3 regions of the Microbulbifer magnicolonia genome follow, and region 3 is predicted to be linked to each of the others. Evidence: predicted binding sites of a transcription regulator. Region 3 holds the regulator's gene; each other region holds the start of a gene.
The links. The regulator PhoB, encoded in region 3, activates phosphate uptake and scavenging genes when phosphate is short. The targets are predictions, from matches to a motif close to TGTCATAAANNTGTAACA.
Positions count from the first base shown of each region.

Region 1: the regulator PhoB is predicted to act here: its motif matches at 1,624-1,641, upstream of ppk1 (polyphosphate kinase 1).
Region 2: the regulator PhoB is predicted to act here: its motif matches at 695-712, upstream of RRF64_RS09075 (PhoX family protein).

Region 1 is NZ_JAYEFD010000001.1:2,095,818-2,099,886, forward strand. It holds gene ppk1 (polyphosphate kinase 1) at 1-1,542, opposite strand, end outside; gene RRF64_RS09135 (Ppx/GppA phosphatase family protein) at 1,664-3,130, shown strand; gene RRF64_RS09140 (protein adenylyltransferase SelO) at 3,192-4,069, shown strand, end outside.
Region 2 is NZ_JAYEFD010000001.1:2,078,131-2,082,199, forward strand. It holds gene RRF64_RS09070 (TonB-dependent receptor plug domain-containing protein) at 1-607, opposite strand, end outside; gene RRF64_RS09075 (PhoX family protein) at 763-2,691, shown strand; gene pstS (phosphate ABC transporter substrate-binding protein PstS) at 2,826-3,899, shown strand; gene RRF64_RS09085 (diguanylate cyclase) at 3,889-4,069, opposite strand, start outside.
Region 3 is NZ_JAYEFD010000002.1:716,311-720,379, reverse strand. It holds gene RRF64_RS12405 (dicarboxylate/amino acid:cation symporter) at 1-1,054, opposite strand, end outside; gene RRF64_RS12400 (chorismate--pyruvate lyase family protein) at 1,225-1,833, shown strand; gene ubiA (4-hydroxybenzoate octaprenyltransferase) at 1,847-2,728, shown strand; gene phoB (phosphate regulon transcriptional regulator PhoB) at 2,820-3,524, shown strand; gene phoR (phosphate regulon sensor histidine kinase PhoR) at 3,559-4,069, shown strand, end outside.

The DNA.
Region 1 (4,069 bases), on a different contig from region 3:
CTCTATCGCCCGCAACAGTGCCGGGCGGTTGGTATAGGGCGACACGGCGATATGCCGGTAATCCGGCCGCAGGTGGGGGTACTGGATAAACTCGAAAACATTGTAGGCGTCCCGCCCCAACTCCTGGTCACTGGTCAGCAGGCTGAAGTCGCAGTAGACGCGCGCCGTATTCTCGTTGAAATTGCCGGTACCCAGGTGGCTGTAGAAGCGCTCCTCGCCCTCCTCCTTGCGCACGATGGATATCAGCTTGCAGTGCACTTTGAGGCCGGGCACACCGTAGATCACATTGACGCCGGCATCGCGCAGCTCGTTGGACCAGTGAATATTCGCCAGCTCGTCAAAGCGCGCCTGCAATTCCACCACCGCGATGACCTTCTTGTTGTTGCGCACCGCATTGACCAGCGCCGCGACCACGCGGGAGTTCTTCGCCACCCGGTAGAGATTGATGCGGATTTCCTTGACCTGTGGATCGATCGCGGCGGAGATCAGCAGGTTCGTTATCGCGCGGAAGTCGTGATAGGGGTAGTAGTACAGCTGGTCGCCGGCGCGCAGCAGGTTGAACACACTCTCATTTTCCGGCAGTGTCGCCAGCGGAGTCAGAGACTTGTAGCAGTCGCGCGCGGAATCGGCGGGAAAACTCATGAAATCCTTGGAATTGTGGTAACGCCCACCCGGGGTAAAGCTGTCGTAGCGCCCCATTTTCAGCTTTTTCTTCACCAGGTTGAGCAGCACTTCCGGCATCTGCGCGTCGTAGGCCATGCGCACCGGCTCCGCCTGCTTGCGTTTCTTCAGCGACTTGGCCACCTTGTCGACGATGTTCTGCGTGATATGTTCGCCCAGCTCCAGCTCCGCGTCGCGACTGATCTTGAACATATAGGCCTGCGCCCTGGCGATCGGCAGCACATAGCGGAACACCTCCGCCAGACAGGCGCGAATGATATTGTCGAGGACGATATAGACCTTTTCTTTCTTACCCTGCCGCGGCGGTATCACGACGAAACGCGGCAGGGTATCCGTGGGGATCTCCAGGGCGGCGAAGCGCTCGGAGCCATCCTCCAGCTGCAGGTAGATCGCGAAGTAAATACTCGCCTCGTTCAGCAGCGGCATGGTGTCGCGATCGTCGATAAAAAACGGCTCCAGTTCCGGCAGCACCTCGCGGTGGAAATAGTCCACGACGAAACTTCGCTGCCGGTCGTCCAGCTGCGACTCGTTGACCAGGTGAATACTGTGCCTGTCCAGATCCGACAGCACCTTGGTATAGGCCGCATGGGAGCGCCGATTCAGGCGCATGACTTTTTCGTTGATGGCTGAGAGCAGTTCGGCGAATTGCTCCTTCGGTTCCGCACCCCTGGCAAAGGAGGCCAGGCGGCGCACGTCGGCCACGCGCACGCGGTAGAATTCGTCCAGGTTATTGGAGAAGATCCCCAGGAAGCGCACCCGCTCGATGATGGGCACGCTCTCGTCCTCCACTTCCTGGAGCACGCGTTCGTTAAATGAGAGCCAACTTAGCTCTTTAGGATATACGGGCGTATTATTAGGCATGTACAGACTGCTTTACGTCCTTGCGGATCTCTGCGCGTCCGCCGGCCTTTCGAGACGGCGGCATTAAATAGTAGAGCAGTTTGCTACATTAAAATGACAGTTTTTTGACAGGGAACAATTAGTGCCAGACAGCGAACGCTACGCCGCCCTGGACCTGGGCTCGAACAGCTTTCACCTGCTGCTGGCGGAGTTTCGCGACCAGCGCATGGTGCGCCTGCATACCGACCGCGCCATGGTGCGCCTGGCCGAGGGCCTGGACGAGGCGCGCAATCTCGACCCGGCGATTGCCGAGCGGGCGCTCGCCTCCCTGCACCGCTTCCGCCCGGTGCTGACGGAACTGCCGGTGGATCATATCCGCGTCGTGGGCACCAACACGCTGCGCGCCGCCAGCAATGCGGACGGCTTCCTGGAGACCGCCGAAGCCATTCTCGGCGCCCCGATCGAGATCATCAGCGGTATCGAGGAGGCGCGCCTGATCTACAGCGGCGCCATGGCCGCGGCCGACGGCCCGCCGCGACTGCGTTGCGTGGTCGATATCGGCGGCGGCTCCACCGAACTGGTGCGCGGACACGAGACACCACAGCAGCTGCAGAGCCTGTACATGGGCTGTGTGTCCTTCAGCAAGCGTTTCTTTGCCGACGGACTCATCACCGAGAACACCGTCAATCATTTCAACCGAGCCCGCCGCGCCGCGCGCGCCGAACTGCAGGAGCTGCAGCATCTGGCGGAAAATGCCGAAGTGGTCGGCTGCTCCGGCACCATCAAGGCGGTGGCGCGCGTGCTGAACGACGGCGAGCTGACGGAGATCAAGCGCAAGGACATCGACCGGCTGGCGGAAAAGGTGGCCGGCGCCAAACATATCGCGGACCTGAAGCTGCCCAATCTGGACGAGGAGCGGCGCCCGGTATTCGCCGCCGGCCTGGCGATACTGCACGCCATCTTCTGCGAACTGGATATCCAGAGCATGCAGGTGTCGCCCTACGCGATTCGCGAGGGCATAGTCCACGACCTGGCCGGGCGCCTCCACGGTGGCGACCGGCGCGCCGACACCGTCGCCGCGATGATGCAGGGCGGCAAAGTAAACGCGGCGCAGGCGCGGCGCGTCGGCGACACGGCCCTCGAATTGTTGGCTCAGTTGCGGCCGAAGACTGGCGCCGAGGAGCGACAGCGGCTGCGCTGGGCGGCGCAGCTGCACCAGATCGGGCTGGCGCTGTCCCACAGCAACTTCCGCAAGCTCGGCGCCTATATGATCGAGCAGGCGGATATGGCGGGCTTCTCAAAAACGGAACAGGAGAACCTGGCCCACCTGGTCAGAAACCAGCGCGGCCGCATCAAACCGCCGCGGGAGCACTACGGCTTCCACCCCAATCCGGACCTGCTGCTGTGCCTGCGCCTGGCCTGCATCATCCACCGCGACCACACCGACCGCGCCATCGCCGGCCTGCAATTGACCACAAAGGACGACGACTACCGCCTGCGCGTCGCGCAGGACTGGCTGGACCAGCACCCCGCCATCGAGGACCTGCTCCATCAGGAGATGGAGCACTGGCAGTCCCAGTCGCAGCGCTTCAGGCTGGATGCTGTCTAAGGTCTGCATCGATCCGCGGCGCGGCAGGCTCCCACAATGGAACCCCCTACAATAAATATCTATGAAACTCAGCGAAGTCACCCTCAGCCACCACTACACCGATCTCGGCGACGCCTTCGGCACCCGCATAGATCCGACGCCGTTCGAGCACCCGCGGCTGATTCACGTCAACCCCGCCGTGCTGCAACTGCTGGGCATCAACAAGAGCGAGGCGCACAACCCCGACTGGGCACAGCTCGGCTGTGGCAAAAAGCGCTTTCACGGCAGCCGCCCCTTCGCGATGAAATACACCGGTCACCAGTTCGGCGTCTACAACCCGGACCTGGGCGACGGCCGCGCACTGCTGCTCGGCGAAATCGATCACGCCGGCAAGCGCTGGGAGCTGCACCTGAAAGGCGCCGGCAAGACGCCCTATTCCCGCTTCGGCGACGGCCGCGCGGTACTGCGCTCCACCATCCGCGAATATCTCGCCGGCGAGGCGCTGGCCGGTCTCGGTATCAGGAGTACCCGCGCCCTGTGTATCGTCGGCAGCGACGAGCCGGTGGTGCGCGAACAGATTGAAAGCGGTGCCATGCTGATCCGCGTCGCCGAGACCCATGTGCGCTTCGGACACTTCGAGTATTTCTTCTACACGAAACAGTTACAGGCGCTGCAGAAACTGACCGAGTTTATCTGCCGGCGCTTCGTGCCCGATGCCGAGGCACTGCCGGTCAGCGAACAGGCGGAGGCACTGCTGCGCTTCGCGACGCGCAGGAGCGCGGAGCTGGTGGCGGGCTGGCAGGCGGTGGGCTTCGCCCATGGCGTGCTGAACACCGACAATATGTCAATCATCGGCGACACCTTCGACTACGGTCCCTACGGCTTTCTCGACGACTACGAGCCCGCGTTTATCTGCAACCACTCGGACCACACCGGCCGCTACGCTTTCGAGCAGCAGCC
Region 2 (4,069 bases), on a different contig from region 3:
TCTCGCCGGATTTGGCGATAGCGGCAGAACCGGTGGTGCGGAACTCTTCCTCATCGGCGTAGTAGGTGCTGCCGAGGCGGGTGGTGATGCCGTCCAGCTGCGCGCCGTCCTTGAGCTTGATGTTCAGGGAGCCGGCCACACCCTGGGAAGTCATGTCCGCGGAGGGAGAGCGGATGATTTCGATGCTCTCCACCAGTTCCGAGGGAATGCGGTCGACGAAGAAGGTGCGGTCCGCGCCCTGCCCCGGGATCGGGCGGCCGTTGACCAGCACCTCGGTGTATTCGGCGTTCATGCCGCGGAGCTGCACCGCGTCGTATTCCAGCACATCGGAGGTGAAGGTGACGCCCGGCGTGCGCTTCAGCATCTCACCCACGGTCAGCGGCTCGAAGCGCTGAAAGAAGTCCAGGTCGAAGGCCAGAGTCGGGTTGATATCGTCGGTTCTGTCCCGGTAGACGTTGGTGCCGGTAACCACGATTTCCTCGATGCTGCCGGCAGCCATTTTTTTGGCGTCGGCCGCCGCTGTGCTGTCAGCCTGCGCCGAGGCATTGACAGAGATGATGGCGGCAGCCAGCGCCAGCATCGGTATATTGGTTATCCTGCTCTTCATAGTGTCCCCATTACCGTTTGGTGATTGTTTTATGGGGCCGCAGGCTAGTCGCAAGATGTGAATCTTGCGTTACGCTTTTTTTAAATTTGTCATATCCGCGCCATAAGATGGGCGGCATCGCGATAATCAATGAAAAGTTAATGCCGGAGAAAATCATGAGCGACGATCTGAAAAGCCCCGCGCGGCGCACATTGTTCAAGGCATTCGGCGCCGCCACGGCCGCCGGCGCCGCCGCCAGCCTGCTGCCGGGCTGCGGCAAGAGTGAAAAAGGCGCCAAGGAAAACCTGGGTTTTGCCGAGATTCCCCATACACTGGACGATCAACACCATGTGCCGGAGGATTATCGCGCCGACGTGCTGCTGCGCTGGGGCGACCCGATCGTCGCCGGCGCCACGCCCTTCGATCCGCAGACACTGACCGCCGCGGAGCAGGAGCGGCGCTTCGGCTACAACAACGACTTTATTGCCTTTATGCCGCTCAATGGGCAGGCGGGCCCGGGTGAAGGCGAGCGCCATTGCAAAAGCCGCAACAGCGAGCGCGGCTTACTATGCGTAAATCACGAATACACGCAGCCGCACCTGATGTTCTCCGGCTACAGCGATGAATACAGCGCCACCCGCGGCGTCAGCGCCGCGCACGTGGCCGTGGAACAGGCGGCCTGTGGCCACGCGATCGTGGAAATCGAGAAAACGGCGGCGGGCTGGCAACCGGTTTTGGACAGCCCCTACAACCGCCGCATCACTCTGAATACGGCGATGGATATCGTCGGCCCCGCCGCCGGTGACAGCCGCCTGCAAACCGCCGCAGACCCGAGTGGCACCCGCGTGTTCGGCACCGTCGGCAATTGTGCCGGCGGCAAGACGCCCTGGGGCACGGTGCTGATCGCCGAAGAGGGCTTCGGCGGCGCCTTTCAGGGCGACCCGGATGACATCGCCGACCCGATTGAATCCGTGAATCACCACACCTTCGACATAGCGCCCGACAACCGTAACTGGGGCGATCACGACCGCCGCTTCGATATCGCCGTCGAGCCCCATGAGCCCAACCGCTTCGGCTGGATGGTGGAATACGATCCCTATGACCCGAATTCGATACCGCGCAAGCTGACCAATCTGGGCCGCTTCGAACACGAGGGCTTCACCCTGGTGAGCAAACCGAATCAGCCGATCGTCGCCTACGGCGGTGACGACGACGAGCACCAGTTCGTCTACCGCTATGTATCCCGGGAAAAGTACCGACCCGGCGACTATGCCCGCAACCGCGACCTGCTGACCGAGGGCACCCTCTATGCGGGCCAGTTCAACGAGGACGGCAGCGGCCGCTGGCTGCCGCTGATCTTTGGCGAGGGGCCGCTGACCGGAGCCAACGGTTTCCGCAACCAGGCGGACGTGCTGATCGACGCGCGCCGCGCGGCGACGCTGCTCGGCGCCACGCCGATGGACCGCCCGGAGGACGTGGAGACCAACCCGGTCAACGACTGCACCTACGTAATGCTGACCAAGAACAAGAAGCGCAACGCCGAGGATCTGAACGCGGCCAATCCGCGCCCGCGCAATGTCATGGGCCACGTACTGGAAATCGTGCCGCCGGGCGCATACGGCCGGCGCGATCACGCCAGCGACACCTTCAAATGGAACACCTTCCTGCTCGGCGGCAACCCCAACGCGGAGAATCCGCACGAGCGCGGCGCCTACGGCCAGCAAGCCCCCGGCACCATCTCCGCCCACGGCTGGTTCGCCAACCCGGACAACGTCGCCTTCGACCCGCGCGGCAATATGTGGGTAGCGACCGACGGCTGCGAGAGCTTCGGCTTCCACGACGGCCTCTGGGCCATGGCCACCGAGGGCGAGCTGCGCGCGGCGCCCAAGCACTTCTTCGGCTGCCCCCAGGGCGCCGAGGTGTGCGGGCCGGAGTTCACACCGGACGGCAGGACCCTGTTCGTCGCGGTGCAGCACCCGGCGAGCGGCGGCGCTTCCACCTTCGACAATCCCATGCACCGCTGGCCGGACAACGATCCGGCACTGCCGCCGCGGCCGTCGGTGCTGGCGATCTATCGCCGGGATGGTGGGGAGGTCGGCAGCTGAGCTGCGTGGAACTGAGCGCGGGCCCGGCGTCTGCCCGGCCGCCTCCGCATCCGGGAGCGGCCTGCTAGAATTTTCAAATCCGCGCTGTTGAAAACCTGCAGCATCCGGGCCAGCCGAGCTGTCGAGGGGACGCCATGACATTCAGGCATGCAATACTAGCCGGCAGTGTGCTGACCGCGGCACTGGCTATCGGTATCGCGATAATGAGCTACGCACAGCTGCCGCGTGCGGAAATCACGCTCAGGGGCAGCGGCGCAAGTTTTCCCTACCCGATTTACACCGAGTGGTTCAGGAGTTTTTCCGACAAGGAAAACGACATCTTCGTCGACTATGACATGACCAGTAGCGAAGAGGGGATCCGCGATTTTATCGGCGGCACCGTGGATTTCGCCGGGTCCGATGCGGCGATGGATTACAGTGAAATTGTTCGGGTCAAACGGGGCGTCGTGCTGCTGCCTGTGACCGCCGGTGAGGTTGCGCTGGTGTTCAACATTCCCGGCCTAACTGCGCTGAAATTGCCCCGCGACGCCTACGTCGATATTTTCAGTGGCAAAATAACCAACTGGAATGACCCCCGAATCGCCGGCGCCAACCCCGGCTCGGAATTGCCCGACCTGAAAATCACAGTAGTCACCCGGTCGGATGCCTCGGGCACGACATTCATACTCACCGGACATCTGGCCCGCATCAGTGAGGAATTCAGTGAAGCGATCGGCCAGGGCAGAACGACCTCCTGGCCCACCACCGCCAACTTCAGGAAGGCGCCCGGCAACCAGGGGGTGGCGGCGCTGGTCAAGCGCACGCCCGGCGCCATCGGCTATGTCGAATACGGCTTCGCCAAACTGGTGGAGTTAACGGTGGCACAGCTGCAGAATCGCGCCGGCAACTTTGTGTCTCCGGGCACGGAAGGCGGCGCTGCGGCGCTGGCCGATGTTGAGTTCCGGGACAGGGCCCTGCCCGGGAGCAACGCGCCCGACCTGGTAGCCTGGCCGTGGGATCCCGAAACGGAAAATGCCTATCCGATCACCAGCTTTACCTGGCTGCTGCTCTACGCCGACCAGGAGGACGACAAGGCGGCAGCGCTGCGACAGCTGCTGTCGTATATGTTAAGCGATGAGGCGCAGAGCCAGGCCCCTGACCAGGGTTTTGTGCCACTGCCGCAATCTGTCCGCGACAAAGTCCGCGCGGCCACCGCTTTTATCCGCTGATCTCAACTTCGGCTGCCTGCCAGGCATCGCTGTATTCCACAACCCGGTTGCGGCCCTGGCGCTTGGCCTGGTACAGGGCACAGTCGGCCTTGTGCAACAGATCGTCGATCGTACTCTCACCCTGCAGGTGGGCTATGCCGATACTGGCGGTGAACTGCAGCGGGCCGTCG
Region 3 (4,069 bases):
CGGCGGTGCCGATGGAGGCCAGGGTGGCGGTCAGGATCACGGTCAGATAGCCCATCAGGCCGATTTCGATGCCGTACATCTGCGCAATGAACACCGTCGCCACGCCCTGCATGATCGCGGTACCGTCCATATTGATGGTGGCTCCCAGCGGCACCGTGAAGGCGGCCACCTTGTTGTCCACACCCAGGCGCTTCTCCACAGTGGACAGGGTCACCGGCAGGGTGGCCGCGGACGAGGCCGTGCTGAATGCAAACACCATCGCCGGGCGCATCTTCTTGATCAGCTCAACCGGGTTGAGCCCGGACAGCGCCTTCAGCAGCAGCGGGTAGACGCCCAGCGCGTGCAGCAGCAGCGTGCCCAGCACGACCAGGAAGTACTTGCCGAGATCCAGAATGAACTCCACTCCCAGGGTCGCGAAGGTCTGGGCCAGAAGCGCGAAGACGCCGTAGGGCGCAAACACCATCAGCACCCCGACCATGCGCAGGATCACCTCGTTGAGATCGTTGAAGAGTGCGGCGATGCGCTGCCCCGGCGCGCCGCAGCGGGATATCGCATAGCCCATCAGCAGCGCAAACACGATGATCTGCAGCATATTGCCCTGGGCCATGGCCGCCACCGGGTTGGTGGGGAAGATATTGACCAGCACCTCCGACAGCGGCGGCGATTCCTTGGGCTCGAAGGCGCCGCCCGGCGCCACGTCCACACCGACGCCCGGCTGGATGATCAGCGCCATGCCCAGCGCGAGGGTAATCGCCGCGGCGGTGGTGAACAGGTAGAGCAGCAGTGTCTTGCCCGCCAGCGGGCCCATGCGGTGGCCCTCGGACAGGGCGCAGGCGCCGCATACCAGCGACACCAGTACCAGCGGCACCACCATCAGCTTGAGGGAGGCGATAAAGATACGCCCGACGATATCGAACAGACCCTCAGTCAGGTAACTGTTGATGGCGCCGGTGACGCCGCTGCCGAGCAGCTGGCTGGCACTGAGAAAATTGAACAGCACACCCACGACAATGCCGGCGAGCATGGCGATCAGAATTTTGGTGGTGAGGCCCATGGAGCAGGTTCTCTGTAATTCGTTGTTTTAATCGCAGCCGGGCACTATAGCAAAAGCGGGGGGCAGTGATGAGTGGCCAGTGTTGAACAGCCGCCCACCACACCACTGACCACTGACCACTGACCACTGACCACTGTACAATGCCCCTTTGCAAAATCGCGGAGCTGCAGTTGTACCAATCTCCCTTCGAGCCGCCTTTCGAACCGAGCGGCGACTGGCATGCCCAGCCGCTGGAATCCCTGCACCGGCAGCCGCCGGCGGCGATGCTGCCGTGGTTGCTGCACCCCGGCTCGCTGACCGCGGCGCTCAAGCAGCTCTCCGGTGGCGACTTCCGCGTACAGGTGCTGAGCCAGGGCTGGCAGCAGCCGCGGCTGGAGGAGCGCCGCGCGCTGAACCTGCGCGACCGCAGCCGCGCGCTGGTGCGCGAGGTGCTGCTGTACGGCTGCGGCCGACCCTGGGTCTACGCCCGCAGCGTGCTGCCGATGCGCAGCCTGCAGGGCAAGTCGCGCTACCTGCGCAGCCTCGACAGTCGCCCCCTCGGCGAGCTGCTGTTCAGCGAGCCGGATATCCGCCGCGGCCCGATCGTGCTCAACCAGCTGCAGCGCAATCCGCGCTGCCAGCTGCGCGAACTGACCGGCGAGGGCGACAGCGCCTGGGGACGCCGCTCCACCTTCTGGCTGCGCGACAAGCCGCTGCTGGTAGCCGAGACGTTTCTGGACGCCTTCCGGCCCGAGCGGGCGCCGCAGGTCGTTACCGAAGCCTTCGCCGAGGCCGAATAAGAGAGAAATAGCCGTGATCAGCCAACAAATTTCGCAACGCTGGCCCGCCGCCCTGCCCTACTGGCAACTGGCGCGCCTGGACAGACCCATAGGCTCGATGCTGCTGCTGTGGCCCACCTGGTGGGCGCTGTGGCTGGCGGCGGAGGGCTGGCCCGGGCTGCACCTGTTTATCGTCTTTACCCTGGGCGTGCTGCTGATGCGCGCCGCCGGTTGCGCGATCAACGATTTCGCCGACCGCAATATCGACGGCCGCGTGCAGCGCACCGCGCAGCGCCCGCTGGCCACCGGCAGTGTGACACCCCGCGGCGCCCTGGCGCTGTTTGCGGGCCTCAGCCTGCTGGCCTTTGCGCTGGTGCTGACCACCAACAAGCTGGCCGTACTGTTGTCGCTGCCGGCCCTGGCGCTGGCCTTCTGCTATCCCTTTGCCAAGCGCTATACGCACATGCCGCAGGTGGTGCTCGGCGCCGCATTCAGCATGGGAATTCCGATGGCATTTGCCGCCGCCACCGGCGAGGTGCCGGCGCAGGCCTGGCTGCTGTATACCGCCAACCTGCTGTGGACCGTCTGCTACGACACCTTCTACGCAATGGTGGATCGCGACGACGACCTGAAGATCGGCGTCAAATCCACGGCGATACTCTTCGGTGAGCTGGACAAAGCCATGACCGGCGCACTGCAGATAATGGTGCTGTTCGCACTGCTGCTGATCGGCAGCCGCTTCGCACTCGGCGCCGCCTACTACAGCGGCCTCGCGGTAGCGGCGGTGCTCTTCGCCTACCAGCAGTGGCTGGTGCGCGATCGAGAACGCGGTGCCTGTTTTCTGGCGTTCCTGAATAACAACTGGGTCGGCGCTGCGATATTCGCGGGAATATTTTTCCACTATCTCCTCGACTGACCGACGGCTGGGGGTCGCGCTACTGTTGTCATATATTTGTCATGGAAATGCCGTTAAATGACCCCCACGAAAAGTAGGGTATGACAGGCAGATGCACAGCAAGACGATCCTGATAGTCGACGACGAAGCCGCGGTGCGCGATATGTTGCGGGTAGCGCTGGAAATGGCGGACTACCGCTGTATCGAGGCGGAGAACGCCCAGGAAGCGCACGCGCTGGTGATCGACGAGAAGCCCGACCTGATTCTGCTCGACTGGATGCTGCCCGACGTGTCCGGCGTCGAACTGGCCCGCCGCCTGAAGCGCGACGAACTGACCTCCGCCCTGCCGATCATCATGCTCACCGCCAAGGGCGAGGAAGACCACAAGATCAAGGGGCTGGAGACCGGCGCCGACGATTACATCACCAAGCCCTTCTCGCCGCGCGAACTGGTCGCGCGCCTGAAGGCGGTGCTGCGCCGCGCCGGCCCGTCCACCCCCGAAGAGCCGCTGACCGCCGGCGGCCTGGTGCTGGATCCGCTCAGCCACCGCGTGACCATCAACGGCCAGCCCGTGGAGATGGGCCCGACCGAATTCCGCCTGCTGACCTTCTTCCTGTCCCACCAGGAGCGCGCCTACACCCGCACCCAGCTGCTCGACCACGTCTGGGGCGGCAACGTCTATGTGGAGGAGCGCACGGTGGACGTACATATCCGCCGCCTGCGCAAGGCGCTGGCCATGGACGCACACGACCGCTATATCCAGACAGTGCGCGGTACCGGCTACCGGTTTTCTGTGCAAACCGCGGAAAAAGTGTAAGATCCTGCCCAACTTTGCTTAAAACGGCACCAATATGCTGGATCGCAGTATTGGCGAGTTTTCGCGCTTCGTAGTTATTGCCCTCGGCTGCACCATCTTCGGCTTCGCCACGGACCACTGGCTGCTGGCGCTGGTTCTGGGGCTGGGCGTCTACCTGGCGTGGATCCTGTGGCAGCAGAGCCGCTTCAATCGCTGGCTGGCCAACGGCCGCCGCGGTCCCGCCCCTACCGTCTTCGGCATCTGGGGCGAGATCTCCGACGACTTCTACCGCCTGCAGCGCCGCCACAGACGCGAGAAACAGAAACTGCACGCCATGCTGCGCCGGGTGCAGGACAGCACCGGCGCCCTGCGCGAGGGCATAGTGGCGCTGGAGGACGGTGGCAACCTGGCCTGGTGGAACCCCGCCGCCGGCGAGCTGCTCGGCCTGCAGCCCCGCGACGCCGGCCAGCCGCTGGTCAACTTCGTGCGCGATCCCGGTTTTGTCAGCTACATGTACCGCCTGGATCAGGGCGCGCGCGGGCCGCTGACCCTGCCGGCGCCGGGCA